DNA from 3 places in the Psychrobacillus sp. FSL K6-1464 genome. Region 2 is predicted to be linked to each of the others. Evidence: riboswitches for the same ligand, from Rfam matches in the RefSeq annotation. Region 2 holds a riboswitch; each other region holds the start of a gene.
The links. Region 2 has a riboswitch for S-adenosylmethionine ahead of metK (methionine adenosyltransferase). Riboswitches for the same ligand answer to the same signal wherever they lie in the genome.
Positions count from the first base shown of each region.

Region 1: another riboswitch for S-adenosylmethionine. It lies ahead of MKX39_RS08075 (MetQ/NlpA family ABC transporter substrate-binding protein); the one in region 2 lies ahead of metK (methionine adenosyltransferase).
Region 3: another riboswitch for S-adenosylmethionine. It lies ahead of MKX39_RS18880 (cyclase family protein); the one in region 2 lies ahead of metK (methionine adenosyltransferase).

Region 1 is NZ_JBBOOP010000001.1:1,649,994-1,657,291, reverse strand. Features, by position in the region: gene MKX39_RS08110 (PaaI family thioesterase) at 189-671, opposite strand; gene MKX39_RS08105 (carbon-nitrogen family hydrolase) at 737-1,513, opposite strand; gene MKX39_RS08100 (hypothetical protein) at 1,611-1,973, opposite strand; gene MKX39_RS08095 (hypothetical protein) at 2,500-2,643, shown strand; gene MKX39_RS08090 (pyridoxal phosphate-dependent aminotransferase) at 2,744-3,928, shown strand; gene MKX39_RS08085 (hypothetical protein) at 4,071-4,412, opposite strand; gene MKX39_RS08080 (PPC domain-containing DNA-binding protein) at 4,589-5,098, opposite strand; SAM riboswitch class I at 5,252-5,366, shown strand; gene MKX39_RS08075 (MetQ/NlpA family ABC transporter substrate-binding protein) at 5,459-6,280, shown strand; gene MKX39_RS08070 (methionine ABC transporter ATP-binding protein) at 6,343-7,298, shown strand, end outside.
Region 2 is NZ_JBBOOP010000001.1:2,538,460-2,545,757, reverse strand. Features, by position in the region: gene MKX39_RS12845 (metal ABC transporter solute-binding protein, Zn/Mn family) at 1-233, opposite strand, end outside; gene yidD (membrane protein insertion efficiency factor YidD) at 334-567, opposite strand; gene MKX39_RS12835 (hypothetical protein) at 571-693, opposite strand; gene MKX39_RS12830 (Dps family protein) at 796-1,260, shown strand; gene MKX39_RS12825 (YjfB family protein) at 1,319-1,498, shown strand; gene MKX39_RS12820 (transposase) at 1,724-2,059, shown strand; gene MKX39_RS12815 (hypothetical protein) at 2,056-2,214, shown strand; gene MKX39_RS12810 (NUDIX domain-containing protein) at 2,300-2,773, shown strand; gene MKX39_RS12805 (alpha/beta hydrolase family protein) at 2,751-3,542, shown strand; gene MKX39_RS12800 (hypothetical protein) at 3,542-3,991, shown strand; gene pckA (phosphoenolpyruvate carboxykinase (ATP)) at 4,120-5,706, opposite strand; SAM riboswitch class I at 5,899-6,015, shown strand; gene metK (methionine adenosyltransferase) at 6,265-7,298, shown strand, end outside.
Region 3 is NZ_JBBOOP010000001.1:3,653,069-3,660,366, forward strand. Features, by position in the region: gene MKX39_RS18870 (BCCT family transporter) at 1-1,145, shown strand, start outside; partial or broken gene MKX39_RS18875 (5-methyltetrahydropteroyltriglutamate--homocysteine S-methyltransferase) at 1,313-1,450, opposite strand; gene MKX39_RS18880 (cyclase family protein) at 1,582-2,319, opposite strand; SAM riboswitch class I at 2,414-2,516, opposite strand; gene corA (magnesium/cobalt transporter CorA) at 2,719-3,681, shown strand; gene MKX39_RS18890 (hypothetical protein) at 4,283-5,089, opposite strand; gene mdh (malate dehydrogenase) at 5,173-6,114, opposite strand; gene MKX39_RS18900 (BMC domain-containing protein) at 6,137-6,499, opposite strand; gene MKX39_RS18905 (EutN/CcmL family microcompartment protein) at 6,474-6,776, opposite strand; gene pduL (phosphate propanoyltransferase) at 6,788-7,298, opposite strand, start outside.

The DNA.
Region 1 (7,298 bases), 890 kb from region 2:
TTAACGTCATATCCTGATTCTTTCGTTTTCTAGGAGCCTTTTAGGATAATAAGAGAAAGTTACTTTCATGTCTTATTTCGTAAATTTTTCCTATCTCTTTTAGTTTCGCTTTCTTATAGTATTACTCAATATTTCAAAAAAACCTGCACTAAAAACGTATTGTTTTAGTTGCAGGTTTTATAATTATTCTATTGTTTTCCAAAAGTATTAGGCATCACTACAGCAAGAACTTCACCGCGAGCGCATAGTTCTTCTCCCGCAAACACTTCTGTTATTACCTTGAATTTCTTTGGATGAATTTCTTCTACTTTGCCAACTGCTTTAAGAGTAACTTTTTGAGGTGTTGGCTTTAGGAAATCGACATGAAGTGAGCCAGTTACGAAACGAGGCGGCGTTTCTCCACTTCCTGGTTCAAACCCATTTTTTCGATGTAATGCGAGTGAAGCAGAGCCAGTTCCATGACAGTCTACCAGTGCCCCTATTAGACCCCCGTATACAAAGCCAGGTATAGCAATATGTTCTTCCTTAGGTTCATATATAGTTACTGTCTGTTCCCCATCCCAGGCAGTACGGAAATGATGCCCATCTTTGTTCATCCTTCCACAACCGTAACACCAAGCAAAATCCTCTGGGTACTCATCTTGAATAGCGCGAATTTTTTCTACCATCATAACTCCCCCTTTAGAAAACCATACAAAAAAGCTACCCGTACGTCAATACAGATAGCGAGATTCTATTAATAGATGTCCACTCTGCGATCCTGAAAAACAGGAATCCTCTTTCTAACTTCATCCACTTCATCTAAGTTAATTTCTACTAGACCGATTGTTTCTTCCTCTGCTCCAAGCCAAAGAACTTCACCCCACGGCGCAATTACCATCGAGTTCCCATTAAACGAATTGTTCAGATCTTCTCCAACTCGATTTACTGCTACGATGAAACACTGATTTTCAATCGCACGAGCCTGCAATAATATTTTCCAATGATCTATTCTTCCAGCTGGCCACTGTGCCGGTACAAATATAACTTTAGCTCCAGCCAATGAATGTGTTCGGAACCACTCTGGAAAACGTAAATCATAACAAATAACGCCGCCCATATCGACATCATTTAACGAAAAGATATTTTTGTCTGTTCCCGCCTTTAGATAAAGATGCTCATCCATTAATTTAAACAAATGTGCTTTATCATATTCGGCTATTACCTCACCAATATTATTCACGACATACATCGTATTAAAGAAATGATTACTTCTTTTCGTAGAAACGGATCCGCCAATGATATGAATATGTAATTCTTTAGCTAATCGCGTGAGGAGACTTTTAGTATCTTCGCCGTTTACATCAGCTATTTCTTCAAGATTCGTTAAATCATAACCCGTATTCCACATTTCAGGTAATACAACGATTTCTGCATTCAGCATCGCAGCTTTTCGCACCTTTTCTTCTACTTTTCTAAAGTTTTCCTTCGGATCCCCAAAAGCTATATTTAACTGAACACATGCAATTCTCATTTTGACACTCCTAAAGACATAATTATTAAAAGGTTATAAGATTTGACGGATAAATGCAACTATTCTTGTAAATCAAACAATGAATTCGTTGCTTTATTTAATATTCCCCTTTCTCCATAAAAGTCCGTATTTCTTCTATCTCTCCTTTTAATCTTTTATCCGCAGAGTCTAAAGATTGTTTGTTATCTACTTTGCTAATGAGACCTTCCACCAACGTATCTAGTAATCGTTCATCATCACTGAGTTCTCCATCACTTAATTTTGAGTCATACTTTTCTTTGTATTCATTAAAAGTTTCCCATTCTTCGCTTGTCGGCTCTCTGTCCATTTCTAATGAGGTTTCAATAGTAGTAAGCACCTGCTCAACATCGCCATGCATTTCTGCTTTAATATTCTCGTTAACGGATCCACATGCTGTTACTAGTAAGGTTAGTGTAAGAAGTATTAATAATCGTTTCATCTAACAACCCCCTTCTTTTGAAAATTGTAATCTGCCATGGAATTGCACTATGCATGGGGTGCAATTCTGGACTTACGTTTAATTTTAAAGTCCACTATTTCTAAGATGAGTCGTATTAATAAAACACCTAGACTATGTGCCTAAGTGCTTTATTGGGGTACTTGGAAGGTCAATATTGCAACAGATAATATAGTACATAGAACCATCCAAAGAAACCATGAATAATCGCCCACAGTATCGACTTGTTAACTGTCCATGAGATAACTATCGCTAATATTACTCCAAATCCAATTCCGCCAGATGTTACCGACCTCTGTCTAATCGCACCCATCCTATCCTTTTGGCAGTCCTATCTTAATATATTCCTAGTAGGCAACACCTTATGCCAAGACACGCAAAATCATCCGTAATACTTTTTTATGTAGCTTTTAGTATCTCATTAAGCGGTTTTCAGTGAATTACGAAGGGAATTATTTAAAAAGTGGGCGTAAGTGATATCAAGGCAATCTTTTGGAGCTCTAATTTGATGGTTAGTTGGAATTCTGGGACACTTAGTTGGAATTTTGGGCTTTCTAGTTGGAATTATCGTCATGCTAGTTGGAAAAATGTAATACAGGAAAAAGATGTCCAGTCCTACACGTCCAAGCATGAAAAAAGATTCACATTTTAAAAATCAATAACTATAAAAACCAACCAATACATAGACAAGCTATTTATTTTTGTTAGAATAAAAATACAAATGCAACTTTTTAGAAAACGAGGTTTTGTACATGGAATTTTCAAACCGTTTAAACAATCTACCTTCTCAGTTCTTTGCTACACTTGTCAAAAAAGTGGGAGATGCAGTTCTAGAGGGGCGAGATGTGATTAATTTAGGACAAGGTAATCCTGATCAGCCCACTCCCCCACATATTGTGCAAGCAGTCCAAGAAGCGGCCGCTAATCCACTAAATCATAAGTATAGTCCCTTTCGTGGAACGGGGGATTTTAAAAAAGCAGCATCCAACTTTTATAAACGGGAATATAATGTAGATATTGACCCTGAAACGGAAGTGGCAATTTTATTTGGAACGAAAATTGGGTTAGTAGAGCTCCCATTAGCTTTGATGAATGAGCATGAGTTAATGTTACTTCCAGACCCTGGTTATCCTGATTATTTATCGGGAGTAGGATTGGCAAATGTCGAGTTTAATACTATGCCATTACTGGGGGAAAATAATTTCCTGCCGGATTATAGCTCATTAACAGAACAACAAAAACAACAAGCAAAACTTATGTACTTAAATTATCCAAATAATCCTACTGGCGCTATCGCTAATTTAGACTTTTTCCAAGAAACTGTTACATTGGCAAAAGAAAATGATATTGCTATTGTTCATGATTTTGCATATGGAGGAATAGGTTTTGACGGTGTGAAGCCAGTAAGCTTCTTACAAGCTGATGGAGCAAAAGACGTTGGTATCGAAATGTACACACTGTCCAAAACTTATAATATGGCTGGTTGGCGCGTTGGTTTTGCAGTTGGAAACTCTAAAATCATTGAAGCTATTAATATTATTCAAGACCACTTATTTGTTAGTATCTTCCCTGCTGTTCAAGATGCTGCAACTGTTGCTTTGAACGGTAGCCAAGCATGTGTAAAGGAACTGGTTGATCTATATGAAGGCAGACGGAATGCTTTAGTCGAAGCTTGTACTAGCATTGGATGGAAGGTGACTGCACCGAAAGGATCCTTCTTTGCTTGGCTACCAGTCCCTAATAATTATACGAGTGAAGCTTTTGCAGATTTATTGTTACAAGAAGCTGACGTAGCGGTTGCTGCTGGTAATGGATTTGGGTCATCCGGCGAAGGATATGTTCGAGTAGGATTGTTAGTGGATGAAGACCGATTGAAAGAAGCAATTACAAGGATCGGAAAGCTTAATTTATTTGGCTATGCTAAAGGCAAAGGTTGATTTTAAAATGCACATAAAAAAATGAGCTGGAATATATCTCCACGCTCATTTTACTTTGGTGTATGTTTTTACTAAAACACCCGTTTGTTTAAGTGTATTTATTCACATAGAACTATCCAAAATAGTTCTATGTATGCAAGTTCTAATAATCTAACTGCTTTAAGCTCAATAATAAACCATCATCTGTAATTTTTTTAACCATGAATGAATTTAACTTTCTGTCAATTTTTTTATCCATTTTATCTGCATTACTGAATGAATTTCTTACTGCATCTATTGCATAAATAAGAATTGATAACACACCCGCACTTCCTAGTGCCACTCCTATACTTTCGTTCTCTGGAAGATGAGTATCCATAATCTTTCTTACTTCTTTATAATAGTCTCCTTTAATAAGAATATATTCAGATTTTGCCTCTAAACCTGCTAATAACTCAGTTCGATTATGTGCTTCATAAGCTTCTATACCATTCACTTTGTACATAAAAAATCCCCCTTTCAAGTGTCATAATAATAATTTACGAATATAAACAAACTAAAGTTCCGCTTTTTTCTAATTTTATTTATTCGACTAAACCGCTGCGTTAGTTTAAGCGTAACACTTTTAACATAGCGATTTATTTTAACAAAAATGCCGCCCATTAAATGAGGCGGCATTTTCTAATTATGGTAAAGCTGATTAGGTTTATCTATTTTCTTTTCTACCGGATAAAACTGATTTGCTCCTGTTTCTTCATCAAACTTTCGCTGAAAATCCATACCAATAGTTTCTGCCAACACTAAATCTACTGTAATAACAGGATTTTCCCCTTTCATAAAATGACCACCATAAATATTGCCATATTGGTCACATATTGTCCCATGGAAATGTGTTTCAAACTGTCCATCTCTTTGACAGACAACTCCCGTCCCCTGCAAAAACTCGATTGGCCCCTCTTTGACAACGAGGTTATTGTACCCTACACCTATGGGTGAATCTTCGTTTGGTATCAAATAAACAAATCCACTTCTTTGAAAACTTCCAAAACAACTAAGAATTGTAGCAGAATTAATTCCATTCACTTTACACAATTCCTCTATTCCTTCTAGCAAATCAGTTCCATATACTAAACGCGCTCCTACTACCTTTCCTAGCTGACCAACTGCAAAGTTTGCTCTTACTTTTGACAACGCTTACACACCCTTTTTGTATAATTATTTATTTTTATTAAACATATACTATTTAGAATGTTATACGCAACTACAAAAAAAGTAGGTTGACTTTAATAAGTTGATGTAGTAAATTATATTTTATGAACTGTTGAAAAACTTAATAGCTGATATCTCTTATCAAGAGTAGCTGAGGGACTGGCCCTATGAAGCTCGGCAACCATCCACCTAATAATCTATGTGGAAAGGTGCTAAATCCAGCAAAACAATTTGTTTTGATAGATAAGAGAGGACTAACGTATGTATGCGCCTCTCTTTCTTTTGAAAGAGAGGCTTTTATATTTATACAACGTTCTGAATAATTATTTGGAGGAATGGAAAATGAAGAAATTTGGATTTTTATTGTCAACGGTACTTTTATCTGGAGCTCTTGTAGCTTGTGGAGATGATGCAACTTCAGAAGCTACAGCGATTAATGAGGACAAAATAGTAGTAGGTGTAACTGCTGGGCCACATGAACAAATTGTAGAAGTGGCTGCTAAAGTGGCTGCTAAGGACGGATTAGAAGTTAAGCTTAAAGTTTTCTCTGACTATATTTTACCTAATACAGCCTTATCGGAAGAGGATTTAGATGCAAATAGCTATCAGCATGAGCCATTCCTAGATACGTTTAACGAAGACCATGGCACAGATTTAGTTCCTGTAGGAAAAACGATATTAAATCCAATGGGTGTCTATTCAGACAAATATGATTCTATAGATGACCTGCCAGATGGAGCAACTTTTGGTTTACCAAACGATCCTACAAATGGCGCTCGTGCATTATATATTTTAGAAGAAAATGGCTTTATCAAAATTAAAAAAGATAAAAGAGAATCAGCAAGTATTTATGACATTGAAGAAAACCCAAAAAACCTAGAATTTATTGAACTAGAAGCTGCTCAAATCCCGAAACAACTGAGTGAAGTAGATGCAGCTGCCATCAATACAAACTTTGCACTTGAAGCAGGTATTAGTCCAAAAGAGGATTCCATATTACTAGAATCTTCCAATTCTCCTTACGTGAACTATATTGTAGTCCGTGCAGAAAACAAAGATGATCCGACAATCCAAAAGTTTATCAAAGCATATCAATCGGAAGAAGTTAAAAAATTCATCGAAGAAGAATTTAAAGGTTCAGTTTTACCTAGCTGGGACGAATAATGGAGTCATAAACGTTACCGACTTCGGTAGCGTTTTCTTTAAAAAGAAAGGAAGATCGTGAAATGATTGTATTAGAAAATGTCTCGAAAGAGTTTAATAGTAAAAGTGGAACTGTAAAGGCAGTAAAACAAGTCAATATACGGGTAAATCAAGGAGAAATCCATGGTGTTATAGGATATAGTGGTGCTGGAAAAAGCACACTAATACGTTGTGTAAATTTACTGGAAAAACCTACAGAAGGTAAAGTTTTCATAAACGGCATCGAACTTACTTCCTTACCCCTCCCTAAATTGCGTAAAACTCGCAATAAAGTTGGCATGATTTTTCAAGGATTTAACCTACTTAAAACAGCAACGGTTTATGATAATATCGCCATTCCACTAAAGCTACTCGGCTATAACAAAGACGAGGTAAAAAAACGGGTGGAGCAATATTTAGACATAGTTGGTTTAACTGACAAGCATACAAATTATCCTAACCAGTTATCAGGCGGACAAAAGCAACGTGTTGCTATCGCTCGCGCACTTGCTCAGGAACCTGAAGTATTGCTTAGCGATGAAGCAACCAGTGCACTGGATCCAGAAACAACTGATTCCATCTTAGACTTGCTACTAAAGATCAATCGTGAATTAGGAATTACTATACTCTTAATCACGCATGAAATGAATGTCATTCAAAAAATTTGCGATCATGTATATGTCATGGAAAATGGAGTTATCGTGGAACAGGATACAGCTATTAATCTATTTACGAAGCCTACCCACCCTACTACCAAAAAGTTTTTAAATACAATTAGCCAACGGAATTTATCCAATTCATTGATTGCTCAGTTGAATGTTACAGGCGCAGTCACTCGTTTAACATTTGTAGGGGAAAGTACTGGAAAACCGTTATTGGCAGAAGTTAGTCAAAAATTTAATGTTCAGCCAAACATTTTAACTGCTAATATTATCGAATTGAAGAATGGCATCGTCGGAAATATAGTCGTTCACTTAATTGGCGACAAAGAACACGTGAA
Region 2 (7,298 bases):
GCCATCATATCTTTTTGTGTTGGCTCAAAAGTATGTTCATTTGCGCCAGCAGGGTAGATAGAAGAGACATGTACAGATTCTCCACCGATACGTTCAGCAAAGTATTGTAATGGGTATACGGTTGTATATATTTGAACTTTCTCATCCGTATTTTGAGCTTTCTCTTCACTTTTTCCACAAGCTGCAAGGAATAATACAAGACAAAGACTACTCCATATTAAAATTCGTTTCAATAAATTCACTCCCTAAATAGTAATGATTACGTTTTGAAAAATGATAACTTCATTAGATTACAGGACTTTCGGAAAAAATGCAAGAAAAAATAGCCTTTGTTTATTTTTTCTTCAAAGGCCATTCATCATGAACGGGATCAATGCCACCTTCATGAAAAGGATGGCACTTCGATATTCTCTTTACAGTTAAAATACTCCCTTTAATTGCTCCGTGTTTTTGAAGTGCTTCAACTCCATAATGAGAGCAGGTTGGATAAAAGCGACAACTAGGTGGAGACAGTGGGGAAATAAACTTTTGATAAAAACGAAAAATAGATATTATAATATGCTTCATGTATTAATCAGCATCCTTTGGTTGAGGATCAATTTTCGAAGGTTTCTCATTCATAGCTAATTTGTACAAAAAGGTAAAGCCAAAAATACTTAATAATATTGCAGCACCTAATATCCAAAATACCATTTTTATTCACTCCAATTAAACTTATCGTTATGTTTATTGTATGAGAGTTAGAGGTATATTAAAAGAGAAAGCAACTATTATTAAAGGGAGAGTGACAATTTTATGTCAGCAGCATTAAACAAAGAACTAAACAAACAAGTAGCAACATGGTCAGTTATGTACACTAAATTACATAATTTTCATTGGTATGTAAAGGGTCCGTCATTTTTTACTTTACATGCTAAATTTGAAGAATTATATAACGAAGCTACACTTAATATGGATGAAATTGCTGAACGTTTATTAACACTTGGTGGTAAACCTACAGCAACTTTAAAAGAACATTTGGAGCTTTCAGAAGTAAAAGAAGCTTCGAGTAAAGAGTCGGCTGACGATATGGTACAAACGGTTGTAGATGATTTTGATAAAATTATGAAATCTCTTAAAAAAGGGATGGAAGAAGCAGCCAAAGATGAAGATGATATGACAGAAGATGTATTAAATGCAATTTACCAAAAAACTGAAAAACATCAGTGGATGTTAAATGCATTTTTAGGAGATACTAACGCTAACACTGCTAAAAAATAATATTTATTTAATAATAATTTGAATTTACCGATATAAAGCTTGTTAGGGAGGGATTTCTTTGGATATAAACTCCATAATGTCATCTAACTTACTACAATTGCAACAGACCGTGCAAATGAGTGTTTTGCGAAATGCTATGAACATGGAAACTGTAGCAGCAATAGGAATGTTGGAAGGCATGTCTCAATCAGCTGCAACACATCCTCATAAAGGAACCGTTGTAGATATTCAAGCTTAATAAGAAAAGCGAAAGCGCCTATGTTAGCCTCGAAAAGCGTTGGAGGAATGACAGTAAAGGCGTTTTTTGCCTTTATCTGACAATCTGAAACGACTCGAGGGGCTAGGCGCTGTAGCCTAGACAGATGATGATTAAAAAGTATATCCTCTTGCTTAAAAAACATGTGCCCTAGTGGTGCATGTTTTTTTGATTTTTGCACAAACTTCTATAAAAGGATGTGTGAAAATGACCTTGTACAAAGTGTATATCTCCGTTAAAAGTCAGCAAGTATATGCTTATCCTGAAGAATCTCAGTGGGAATATGAAGTAACAGCTACCAGAAATGAAATAAAAGTATTTGAAAAGCTTTTCTATCAGCTGAAGTCAGTGCAAAGCAGAAACTTTCTACGGGCTCATGAACCACAATTAGTAAAGCCATATCATGTGGATGGGGAAAATGATCAATATGATAGAAGACTTAAGAAAGTGTATGCATGGATTCATGAATTCACTTCAGATGACTCTAAACAATTTATCGAACAGCTACCTTATTTTCAAAGACGAAAGGAGATTCAATTATGAGTAAAAATTTAAATAGAAAAGGTAATGAAAATCCAGTAACTTATCGAAATGTTAGTTCCTTACTCAACCTATCCCCTCAAGACAAATCCAAGCAGAATATTGCACAAAATAGAGAAGAAGGAAATGAAGATTATAAAATGGGACCCCCAAAATAATAGTTACTTTTAGACTTAGCCCTCCATGGGCTAAGTTTTTTATATACATATGCTAAAATTGAAAGAAAACAAAGGGAGTCAGGATATGATTTCTTTCCAAGATTTAAATGGTTATGATGTATTGTTATCTTTTGAGCAAGGTAGCTTTGCAATCCCATCTGAACATGTACTAGTCGTAGCAAAATATAAAGGCAAATGGTTGGTGACGAAGCATCCTAAAAGGGGTTTAGAGTTTCCTGGTGGTAAGTTAGAGCAGGGAGAGACTTTAGTTGAAGCAGCAATTAGAGAAACAAAAGAAGAAACAAATGTGGATATAGTGGAGTTAGCATGGCTTGCAGAATATATGGTAATAGATAATATCCCTTTTTGTAAAACTGTTTATGTAGCGGAAGTTGGGTATATTAATAAAGAGAAGACAAACTTTGAAACAGAAGGAGCCTTTTGGTTATCTTCAGAAGAACTTACACAAAGTAATTATTTGAGCTTCCATATGAAAGATGATGGAATGAAAGCCATTTTAAAGAAGGTGAAAGAAATTGAAAGCAAATGGAACGATTGAAAAAGTTCGAGTTTATCCATCGCCCAATCCTCATATTGTATTAAGAGAAATTACATATTGGTCCTGTGGACTATGTGTCAAAGGGATGCTAGCGTCACCAAAAGAAGTAGGAGACTATGAAGGTATTTTATATTGTCGTGGTGGTATGCAAAGTATTGGTATGGTTCGACCCGCCCGAATCGCACAAATTGCTTCTGAAGGTTTTATCGTATTTGCGCCATATTATCGCGGCAATCGTGGTGGTGAAGGAAAAGATGAATTCGCTGGAGAAGATCGTTGGGATGCTATCTACGGAGTAGATATACTTAAGCAATATTGCCTTGCAGAACGGATTCACCTATTTGCATTTTCTCGTGGTGGAATCATGGCATTATGGATTGCTATTCTACGTAATGATATTACCTCTTTAGTTACGTGGGCGGGTGTGTCCGATATATATCTAACATATGAAGAAAGATTAGATATGAGAAAGATGATGAAACGAGTCATTGGTGGTACTCCAAGCAAATATCCAGTGGGATACGAAGAGCGAGATGTATTACCTCTTATAAAGGAAATGAAGACATCCACGCTTATAATTCACGGTGAACAAGATAAAAATGTCTCTTTTGAGCATGCAAAGGTTTTAGAGCATGCATTAGTAGGGAATAGTATACCAGTTGAAACCTGGTACTATCCAGAATTCACACATTTTTTTCCGAGCAAAATAAATAGACGTGTAGTAAAAGATGCATGTCATTGGATGAAAAATCAGAGAGGGGTTTTATAGTGGGTAATGTTGTAGTAACAACTGAGGCAATGAGTGTAGAGGGGAAATCTTCGTTTCCCATAGATACGAGTTTTTGGGAGGATTTGTGGGATCAATATACAAACGAGTTCCAAGAAGTAGTGATTCATTGTTGGTTGGAAGAACTAGAAGTGTTAGAAGAGTTAAACTCTCGAGCTGTTTCCGTTCAGACAGAAGGATTGATGAAAGTGATTACTATTAATCTAACGGATGAAAATAGACTCTATTTTAGAAATTATTCTGTTGATCCAAAAGGTGGTTTAAAGTGGTATACAATGTTCTTTCAAGAAGATGGGGTTGAACAGATGGAAATAGGTCATTATGGTTCTGAAATTATTCTATATAAAGTTAATGAAGAGGAAGCCGAAAAGTTTGTAGAAATATTTCCTAAAATAACGGATAGTGAATATCATGAGACTAATGGTGACTAGAATAATGCTAATTTGACTTAACCATCCTTTGCAATAAAATATACTTATTATTCTTTCTAGTAAATAAAAGCACAAATATAAAAAAAGAGCCAAATTCATAAGAATTTGGCTCTTTTATGTTTACTCTATTAAGCTAATGGTCCACCTTTAACAGAAATATCTTCAGAAACTGTACCAAACTTTTTAAAGTTATCACGGAAAGACTGAGCTAAATCAGCGGCTTTTTGGTCATATGCTGCTTTGTCTGCCCATGCATTACGAGGGATAAGGACTTCAGAAGGTACGCCTTCTACTACTTTAGGAATAGCTAATCCGAATACTGTATCTGTTTCCGTATCAGTATTGTTTAATTTGCCATCAATAGCAGCACGAACCATTGTACGTGTGTATGAAAGCTTCATACGGTTACCAACACCGTATTCTCCGCCAGTCCAACCAGTGTTTACTAAGAACACTTGTGCACCGTGCTCGTCAATCTTCTTGCCTAGCATTTCTGCATACACTGTTGCATGTAATGGTAAGAAAGGAGAACCGAAGCAAGTCGAGAATACCGGTTGTGGCGATGTAACTCCACGTTCAGTTCCAGCAAGTTTAGAAGTAAAGCCACTTAAGAAATGGTACATTGCTTGTTCTTTCGTTAGTTTACTAATCGGAGGCAATACGCCAAAAGCGTCCGCGGTTAAGAAAATAATTGTATTTGGGTGACCTGCTACAGAAGGGTCTACAATATTATCGATATATTGAATTGGGTATGCAGCACGTGTATTTTCGGTTAATGAGTTATCTGCATAGTTAGCTACGCGAGTTTCTGCATCTACTACTACGTTTTCTAGGACCGTGCCGAATGAGATCGCGTCCCAAATTTGTGGTTCATTTTCACGAGTTAGGTCGATACATTTTGCGTAACAGCCACCTTCGATATTGAACACACCGTTATCCGACCAACCGTGCTCATCGTCTCCGATTAATTTGCGACCAGCATCTGCTGAAAGGGTAGTTTTCCCTGTTCCTGATAATCCGAAGAATAATGTAACGTCTCCATCATCCCCAACGTTTGCAGAGCAGTGCATTGGTAAAATGTCCTGTTCTGGTAGTAAGTAGTTCATAATAGAGAAAATAGATTTCTTCATCTCGCCAGCATACTCAGTTCCACCGATTAGCACTGTGCGTTTTTCCATAGATACGATGATAAAAGTCTCTGAGTGAGTACCGTCTACCGCTGGATCTGCTTTAAAGTTAGGAGCAGATAGAATAGTGAAATCAGTCGTATGAGTAGCAAGTTCTTCTTGTGTTGGTCGTATGAATAGCTGATGAGCGAAAAGGTTATGCCAAGCGTATTCGTTAATAATTTGAATACCTAAACGTGATTCTTTGTCTGCTCCTGCATATCCTTTAAACTCGAATATTTCATCTTGTTTGTTTAAGAAGTTAATCATTTTTTTATATAATGCATCGAAAATGTCAGAAGAAATTGGTTGGTTTACTGAGCCCCAATCGATTTTGTCTTTAGAAATAGCTTCATCTACTATATACTTATCTTGGGGAGAACGGCCAGTATATTTTCCTGTTTCAGCTTTAACTGCACCAGTAGAAGTTAGTACTGCTTCTCCTCTTGTTGTAGCTTTTTCCACAAGTTGTGGCACTGACAATTGGCTGCTAACGTTATTTCCTGCTAACAATGCTTTCAGTTCACTCACTGTTTCGATTGAATTCATTTTGAATATACCATCCTTTTTTTATATTTCCTCTTCAAAAGAGGAAGTTTTCTAGATATGTGAATTAGTATAACACATTAGGTTCATTAGTCTATACTATTCACTTTTAATTTTTTCTTTTGTGTATAAAATACAAACAAAAATAGTTGACATCTTATACATACTTACGTATGATGATAAATTGAACGGATACTCTTATCCCGAGCTGGTGGAGGGGTCAGGCCCTATGAAACCCGGCAACCTGTAGTATTTTCATTATTACAAAGGTGCCAAACCTGAGACAAGGTGAAATTCCTTGATTGATAAGAGTGAAAGGTGCTTATGATACTAATACCTTTCCTCATGTATATTTACGTGAGTGAGAGGTTTTTTTATTGAACATCGCCCTTTATCCTTGTGTGCCAAGTCCGAAACGGCTTCAAGTTAACTTCAATGCATTTAACTTACATGTACTATTATGTGAAGAAAATGCATGAAACATTTTGAATGGCTTGACATGGGAATGAGTACCGTATCAATTCTTGAGAGAAATCTCGCGGGATATAGGAGGAACAATCTATGACACAACGTCGATTATTTACGTCAGAATCAGTGACAGAGGGACATCCAGATAAAATTTGTGATCAAATCTCTGATGCAATTCTAGATGCAATTCTAGCAGAAGACCCAAATGCTCGTGTAGCTTGTGAAACGAGTGTAACAACAGGGTTAGTATTAGTTGCTGGAGAAATTACTACATCTACTTATGTAGATATTCCAAAAGTAGTTCGTTCTACTATTAAAGAAATTGGTTATACACGTGCGAAGTATGGTTTTGACTCAGAAACTTCTGCTGTGCTAACTTCTATTGATGAACAATCACCTGACATTGCGCAGGGTGTAGATCAAGCGTTAGAAGCAAGAGAAGGATCTATGAGCGATTCTGATATAGATGCAATTGGAGCAGGAGACCAAGGCTTAATGTTTGGTTATGCTTGTAATGAAACTCCAGAGCTTATGCCGTTACCAATTAGTTTAGCGCATAAACTAGCTCATCGATTGGCACAAGTCCGTAAAGATGAAACTTTAGATTATCTTCGTCCAGATGGGAAAACACAAGTAACTGTAGAGTATGATGAGAACAATAATCCGGTTCATATCGATACAATAGTTATATCTACTCAACACCATCCGGAAATTACGTTAGAACAAATTCAAAAAGATATTAAAGAAGTAGTGATCAATCCGATTGTTCCTACAAATTTAATAGATGAAAATACAAAATACTTTATCAATCCAACTGGACGCTTTGTAATTGGTGGACCACAAGGAGATGCTGGTTTAACAGGACGTAAAATTATCGTAGATACTTACGGTGGATACGCTCGTCATGGTGGGGGAGCATTCTCTGGTAAAGATCCAACAAAAGTAGACCGTTCTGCTGCATACGCTGCACGCTATGTTGCTAAAAATATTGTTGCCGCTGGTCTTGCTGATCGTTGTGAAGTACAACTTGCTTATGCAATTGGTGTAGCTAAACCTGTTTCCATTGCTGTAGAAACTTTTGGTACTGGAAAAGTAGAAGAAGTGAAATTAGTTTCATATATTCGTGA
Region 3 (7,298 bases), 1.1 Mb from region 2:
TTGCCATTGATCCTGCCACAGCTGAACCAGGTACGAATGCAGCTTTTAAAGAATCCCTTCGTCAAACTTACTTCCACTGGGGATTCCATGTTTGGGCTATGTATGGGGTTGTTGCATTATCTCTTGCATTCTTCCAATTCCGTAAGGGGGAACCAGGCTTAATCTCCTCCACTTTGAAACCAATTTTCGGCAAACGAATGGAAGGCCCATGGGGTACTCTCGTAGATGTGCTCGCTGTCTTTGCCACAGCATTTGGCGTTGCTACTTCTCTTGGATTCGGTGCTGTTCAAATTAATGCCGGCTTAAATTACTTATTTGGCTTCAAAATTGGCATTACGTCTCAGATTATCATTATAGCGGTTGTCACTGTCCTCTTTGTAGCATCTGCTTGGTCTGGATTAAGTAAAGGGATAAAATATTTGTCCAATATAAATTTACTATTAGCTCTTGCTTTACTTGGTTTTGTCGTTATTATGGGACCTACCTTACTGATTCTAGATATGTTTACAGATTCTTTCGGAGGTTATTTAGGGAATATTGTACAAATGAGTTTTCGTACATCCCCATTGAATGGTCATAATCGAGAGTGGCTAGACAATTGGACTATCTTCTATTGGGCTTGGTGGATCTCATGGGCACCATTCGTTAGTATGTTCATTGCTCGAGTATCTAAAGGTCGTACAATACGTGAGTTTGTTACAGGTGTTCTTGTAGCACCTACTTTACTGGGAACATTTTGGTTTTCAGCTTTTGGTACAACAGCCATTGACTTTCAGAAAAGAGGCATTGCTGATTTAGCACAAGCATCTACTGAATTGACTATTTTTGAAATGTTCCATATGATGCCTTTCTCTACAGGTATTTCTGTTTTTGCTGTGTTATTAATTGCTTCCTTTTTCATTACTTCGGCAGATTCTGCCACTTTCGTTCTTGGTATGCAGTCGACCAACGGGTCACTGACTCCACCGAACAGAGTGAAGCTCGCTTGGGGAATCACATTATCCGTAATCGCTATTATTTTGTTATCCGTTAATGGATTAGCGGCATTACAAAATACAATTATTATTGCCGCCTTACCATTTTCATTCGTAATGTTACTTATGATTATTTCACTGTTTAAGGCTTTAAAAGCAGAAAGAAAATAATGAAAATAAATGAAATGCCAAGGGTTTATTCCCTTGGCATTTCATTTATGTTTAAACCTTTACTTTCTTTCTCATTATCAAATGAGATCCGAAAAAGAAAGTTATATTTTTACTCAGCTACAGTATTCTACAAATGAGTATGGAAAGTAGTCGAGATCTTACACGGATTAACTCCAAACTTCTCTAGAAATATCAACAATGTATTTTAACTTTTTATACCGCTGTTCTTCTGTCAGCTTATTACCATGATGTGTAGAAGCAAATCTGCATTGCGGACTAATACTCAACTGCTCCAGCGGAACATATTAAGTTGCTTCCTTGTTCGAAGAAGTCTAAATGCCACCAGTAAACTTTCTGGTCTTAACAAACTTCCTACATGGTCCGCTCGAAATGGTGCTTGAATAGCTGTTTGAACTGTCCATTTATCTCGCTCCTTCTATGGTAAGATTGCAAATGATCGAACTGGGAATCCAGAGGCTTTTTCTGGCTTCGGGACGATATTGAAAATAATGGCTCCTGTTGCAGGGAGCTTATCTAAGTTCGTCAATAATTCTATTTGATAAGTGTCTTGTTCAAGCACATAATATTCTCCGTGTAATGCGCCGTTTTTTAGATAATCCGCACTTGAATCCGTGTCGAATGTTTCGTGTCCTATAGCTTTAATCTTTCGTTCTTGAAATAAAAATTTTAAAGCTTCTAATCCCCAACCCGGCGCGTGATTATTACCCGCTGCATCCTTATTGTTAAACTCCTTTTCGTCTGGCCAACGTTTACTCCAATCGGTTCTAAGAGCGACAAATGAGCCTTCTTCGATTTTTCCGTGGGCTTTTTCAAATGTGAAAATGTCATCCACCGATAAAGTAAAATCATTATCTTCAGCCGCTTCCTTTGACTGATCAATGACGACTAATGGTAATACCAATTCTTTCAATTCGAGTTCTTCTAAGTAACGCGTATCTCTTACAAAATGTATAGGTGCATCTATATGTGTGCCGTACTGTCCTGCAAATTGAAAGCTTTGTGCAAAGAATCCATCATCATGATTAAACAATGTATCGATTTCAGTTGCTTTAAAAGCGGCGAAATGTGGTGAATTAGCTCCAAATGTGTGTGTTAAATCTACCCACTGCTTTTCCTTCAATGTGTTGAATGCTTTTAGTAATTCCGATGACATATTGATTTCTCCCCCTATTTTTTATAGTTAAAATCAAATAAAACCCCTTCTTAGAAACAAGAAGAGGTTTACACGTCATCAGTGAATTAGTCTCTTCTTATCTTCAAGCATAACGCTTCTGGAATTAGCACAGTACAAATTTTTGCCTGTTGCTGAGGTATCATAGGGCCAAGTCCCTCCACCTCTCTTGATAAGAAAGTTGTTTTATTTGATTAACACCTAGTATACAAATAGAAATTACCTAAGTCAACCATTATTTTCTTTTTATTTAGAATATAATATTTTTAATGGTGGAAGCATCATAATTTTCTTTTCATTTCCTCTGTTTTTTAGGTACATTAATAATATGAAGACTATGAGATAATATGAAAAGAGATAGTGATGAAAAGAGGGGTATGTATGATCCATACGATTGGCATAACGACCGATCATGAAATAGTAAATGACTTTCCTATAGAAGATATAAAACGGAGAAAGTTTGAATGGTACTGGATTGACATTGCCGAGCCAACCAAAGAAGAAGAACTTTTGCTTAGTTCTTTCTTTCGTTTTCATCCACTGGCAATTGAGGATTGCTTACAAAGGCTACAGCGTCCTAAAGTGGACTATTATGATGGTTATAACTTCTTTGTTTTACATTCTTTCAATGAGGAAACATTAGAAGCGGAAGAGTTAGACATATTTGTTGGTCAAGACTATGTAGTGTCATTTCATTTCCATCCCATGCATGAAATGGAGCAAGCACGGCAGCGTATTAGACAAAATTCACAAGGCTGGGATAGAGGTGCTATCCATGCAACTTATAATATCATCGATACAGTAGTAGATGCCTATTTTCCGATTGTCTATAAAATTGAAGGCTATTTAAATGCTGTAGAAGACAAGCTTACTTATGATATGCGCCATTTTTCTATGGATTCAGTGTTTGATCTACGAGGAGATTTGTTGCGTTTAAGACGTACAGTTATTCCTATGCGAGATTTACTTTATAGAATATTAAATTCAGAACGAATGAATTTACAGCAAACAGAACACACCTACTTTGCCGATATTTACGACCATTTAATACGACTGACGGAAATGATTGAATCTAATCGAGAGCTGACAGCTGATATACGTGATAGTCATATGTCGATAAACTCTAGTAGGATGAACCGTATCATGATGATCTTAACGATTGTATCAACTGTTTTTATACCCTTAACGTTCATTGTTGGAGTATACGGTATGAACTTTGCAAACATGCCTGAACTTGAGTGGAAATATAGTTATTTCGTAGTACTCGGTGCTATGGTCCTCATCGCTTTTTCTATGCTTAGTTGGTTCAAATACAAAGGGTGGTTTAATTTGTTTAAAGATTAATATAAGAGAAACCGGGCATAAAAGCGCCCGTCCCTTGAAGGTCAAAACTGTTTTTTTCGTTTTCGAGGGACTTTGGACAAACGTCTTGCTATATGATTACCGATTGAATTTTTAGTGATATTGGTTGTGATTTGGTCACAACCAATATCGCTTTTTTTAAGTAATCTTATGGCATTTATCTGCCCGTCGCCCTTCTACAACTCTTAGAACAAGGTAAGTATGTTTTGAGAAAAGTATTACAGAGTAGTATCCTTAATTCAACAGACAATTTTATCACTATATTAGCTTGGGCGACTCATATCATCTAAGCGAAAGGCTGCAATATCTTAAAGTTAAATACTACACATTTGATTGCAGTGGAAGGTGGCGACTCCAGCGGAAAAAGCGTTATGTGAAGACCCGCAGCGTAGCGAGGAGGCTGAGGCAACGGCCGCGCAAAGCGTCCACCTGAAACGGAAATCAGCAGTACTATTCATTCTTTTAAGTCACCCTAACTCATTGTTCACGTTACATTTTTATATACTTCCTGGGCACATAATGAGTATAGAACATATATTTTCTTTTAAAAAAACGAGTAAATTCTAAATGAATTTGCTCGTTTTTATTGATTGGCTGTCCAATAGTAAAACAATGCAGTAAAAGTAAGTTTTTCTGTGTGCGTTAAATTATGCGCAAGAGAGACATGGACATTCATTGCTTGTATTTCAAATGCAGGATGCGTAGCATATGGGAAAATTCCAAACCGATATGTCGCTAATCTTTGACCACCTAAATCATGAACGTCAATGTCTCCATATACACTTTTCGCTTCCATTTGAAGTAGTTTTTCGTTATTTGCATCAAATATTATAGCTCTATTTTTTAAAGTCATTAGTGGCATAACAATAGTAGTTGCGTGTAAACGATTATGATCTAGTACCTTTATTTTCATAAACTTAAGCTTATTGTGAATGGTAAACGTAGACACTACCTTCTCATCCATCGTTATTATTCGATAAGTAATTGGAAAGAACATTCCCATTTTGAAAATATTTAATGTGGTTAGTTTCCTTCGAAAGGGCTGTTCTTCGGTAGGACTTATTTTATATAACCGCTCCCCTGTACTGGAGACTAAATAGGTCTGTGGAATTAACGAAACGTCTCGTTGGAAATTAAGTTCCTGAATCGGAAAACTAGCTGAGTAATAATTGCTATCCACTTTTTTCTCTTCAGGCAATTTTTCTGCAGCATGTTGAAACAAAAAAGAAGAGCTATATAAAACAAGTAATGTAAAGCCAACAGCAAAATGAGTTTCAAAGTCTTGCCACATAACATCTTTGAAAACTATAAGCAAAACTATGTATATTCCTACTAAGCTTATTGATGCGAATTTTGTATATTGAGCTGATTTTTCATAAATATGTTTCAAGTTTCTCACCTCTAATAGCCTTTACGAAGAATTAGCAAAATAGTTCCAAAAAAAAGCTTTCCCTATGTGTTACAGGGAAGCTTTTAGGAATTACATATTTCTAAAACAGACTGTACTGATTCTACTGATCTATCTAGAGCAAGTTTCTCATCACTAGTTAAAGGAAGTTCGATAATACTTTCTATGCCGTTTCCTCCAATTACTGTTGGTACACCTAAATATAAATCATTATAACCATATTCCCCTTCTAAATAGGCTATAGAAGGTAATATTCGTTTTTTATCGCGAATAATCGCTTCAGCCATCTCTACAAGAGAAGCCGCTGGTGCATAATAGGCGCTACCGTTGCCAAGAAGAGAAACAATTTCGCCCCCACCTTTCCTTGTCCGTTCAACGATTGCAGCTAATCTTTCCTTGGAAATAATCTTTTCTAAAGGGATTCCTCCTGCATATGAATAACGAACAAGAGGAACCATATCATCGCCATGACCACCTAGTACAAATCCTGATATATCTTCCACCGAAATATTTAGTTCCTCCGCAACAAATGTATTAAAGCGTGCAGTATCTAGAACTCCGGATTGACCAATCACTCTATTTTTTGGAAATCCAGTCGTCTTATAACATACATAAGTCATTGCATCTACTGGGTTACTCAATATGAGAACGTAGCTATTTGGTGCGTACTTCTTCACTTTTTCCGAAACAGCGCGCATGATTTTGGCATTTGTACTTACAAGATCATCTCTACTCATACCAGGCTTTCTTGCAATTCCAGCTGTAATAATGACCATATCAGCATCTTTTATATGTTCATAATTGGAAGTTCCCATAATCTTCGTATTAAAACCCTGTACCGGTCCGGTTTCTAATATATCAAGGGCTTTTCCTTTAGCAGGGTTTTCTAACTCTGGAATATCTACAAGTACTATATCTCCTAGCTCTTTTTGGGCAGCCATTAATGCAACAGTTGCTCCAGTATAACCAGCACCTATTACTGCAATTTTATTTCTTCGAAAAGCCAAGTATTTTCACCCTTTCCGATGTTTATGAATCGATTGATGGAGGTGCTTCAGATTTCACTGTTTTAGTACGTAATGCTTTCATTGGTTGTTCTGATTCCAAGTGTTTATTGTAATCTAGTGGTTCAATCATATCGTATACGCTTTGGTCAGGGCGTGGAATAACATGAGCTCCTAATAATTGCCCCACTCTTTTTGCTGCTTCTTGCCCAGCATCTACTGCAGCTTGAACTGCTCCCACATCTCCCTGAACAATCACAGTTACAATACCTCCGTCTATCATTTCTTGTTTAATCAATGTAACATTGGCAGACTTAATCATGGCATCTGCAGCTTCGATGGACCCAACTAACCCCATCGTTTCAATCATCCCTATTGCTTGACTCATTATTTTCACCTCTTTCTACTTCTGTCGAGTCGATAATACCGATGATTACAGCATCAATCGGAATAGGATTCTCTCGCATAATATAGCGTGATGACCCGCCACTCGTAACAAGAACGTCATCTCCAATCCCAGCTCCTATTCTATCGGCTGCAACAAACTGAGTTCTCACGGGTTTTCCCTTTACATCTACTGGCTGGATTATGAGTAGCTTTAACCCTTGTAAACCTTCTTCCTTACGAGTAGCCCAAACATTTCCGATAACTTTTCCTAGTTGCATGCTATCATCACCTACTTCTGTTTTCTAAATGATATGGATATACCAAGCTCTCTTGCTGTATCTCGAGCAAGTGCAGTTATAATGGTTCCTTTTTCAACTACTACTTCTTGTACTTTTAATTCTTTGACATCATCTTTAGAGAGTAATTTTTTTGGATAGATTAAAGAAGAATCTACTTTGCTTCTTGTATCTATTTCTGGGGCTGCTTTAGGTACATTTACCGAATCAGACTTCACCAAATGTCCAAATGCTTTTTTTGTTATTAGACCTGCATTAGCCTCATCCGTATCAATATGCATTTCTAGACGGTATCTTTCCGAAACACGAATTTTTACTTGTCGGTATGAGATCGGCCTAATTCCATCTGTTTCTATCGTTACATATTCACCATTTTGTACACCAAAATGAATTGCATCCGTAGGAGCCATATGAATATGTGCTTGTGCAATAATTAGACCCTCCTCTAGATAAAGACTTCCTCTAGGTCCAATTATCGTAAAAGCTCCTGATCCTTCAATATCT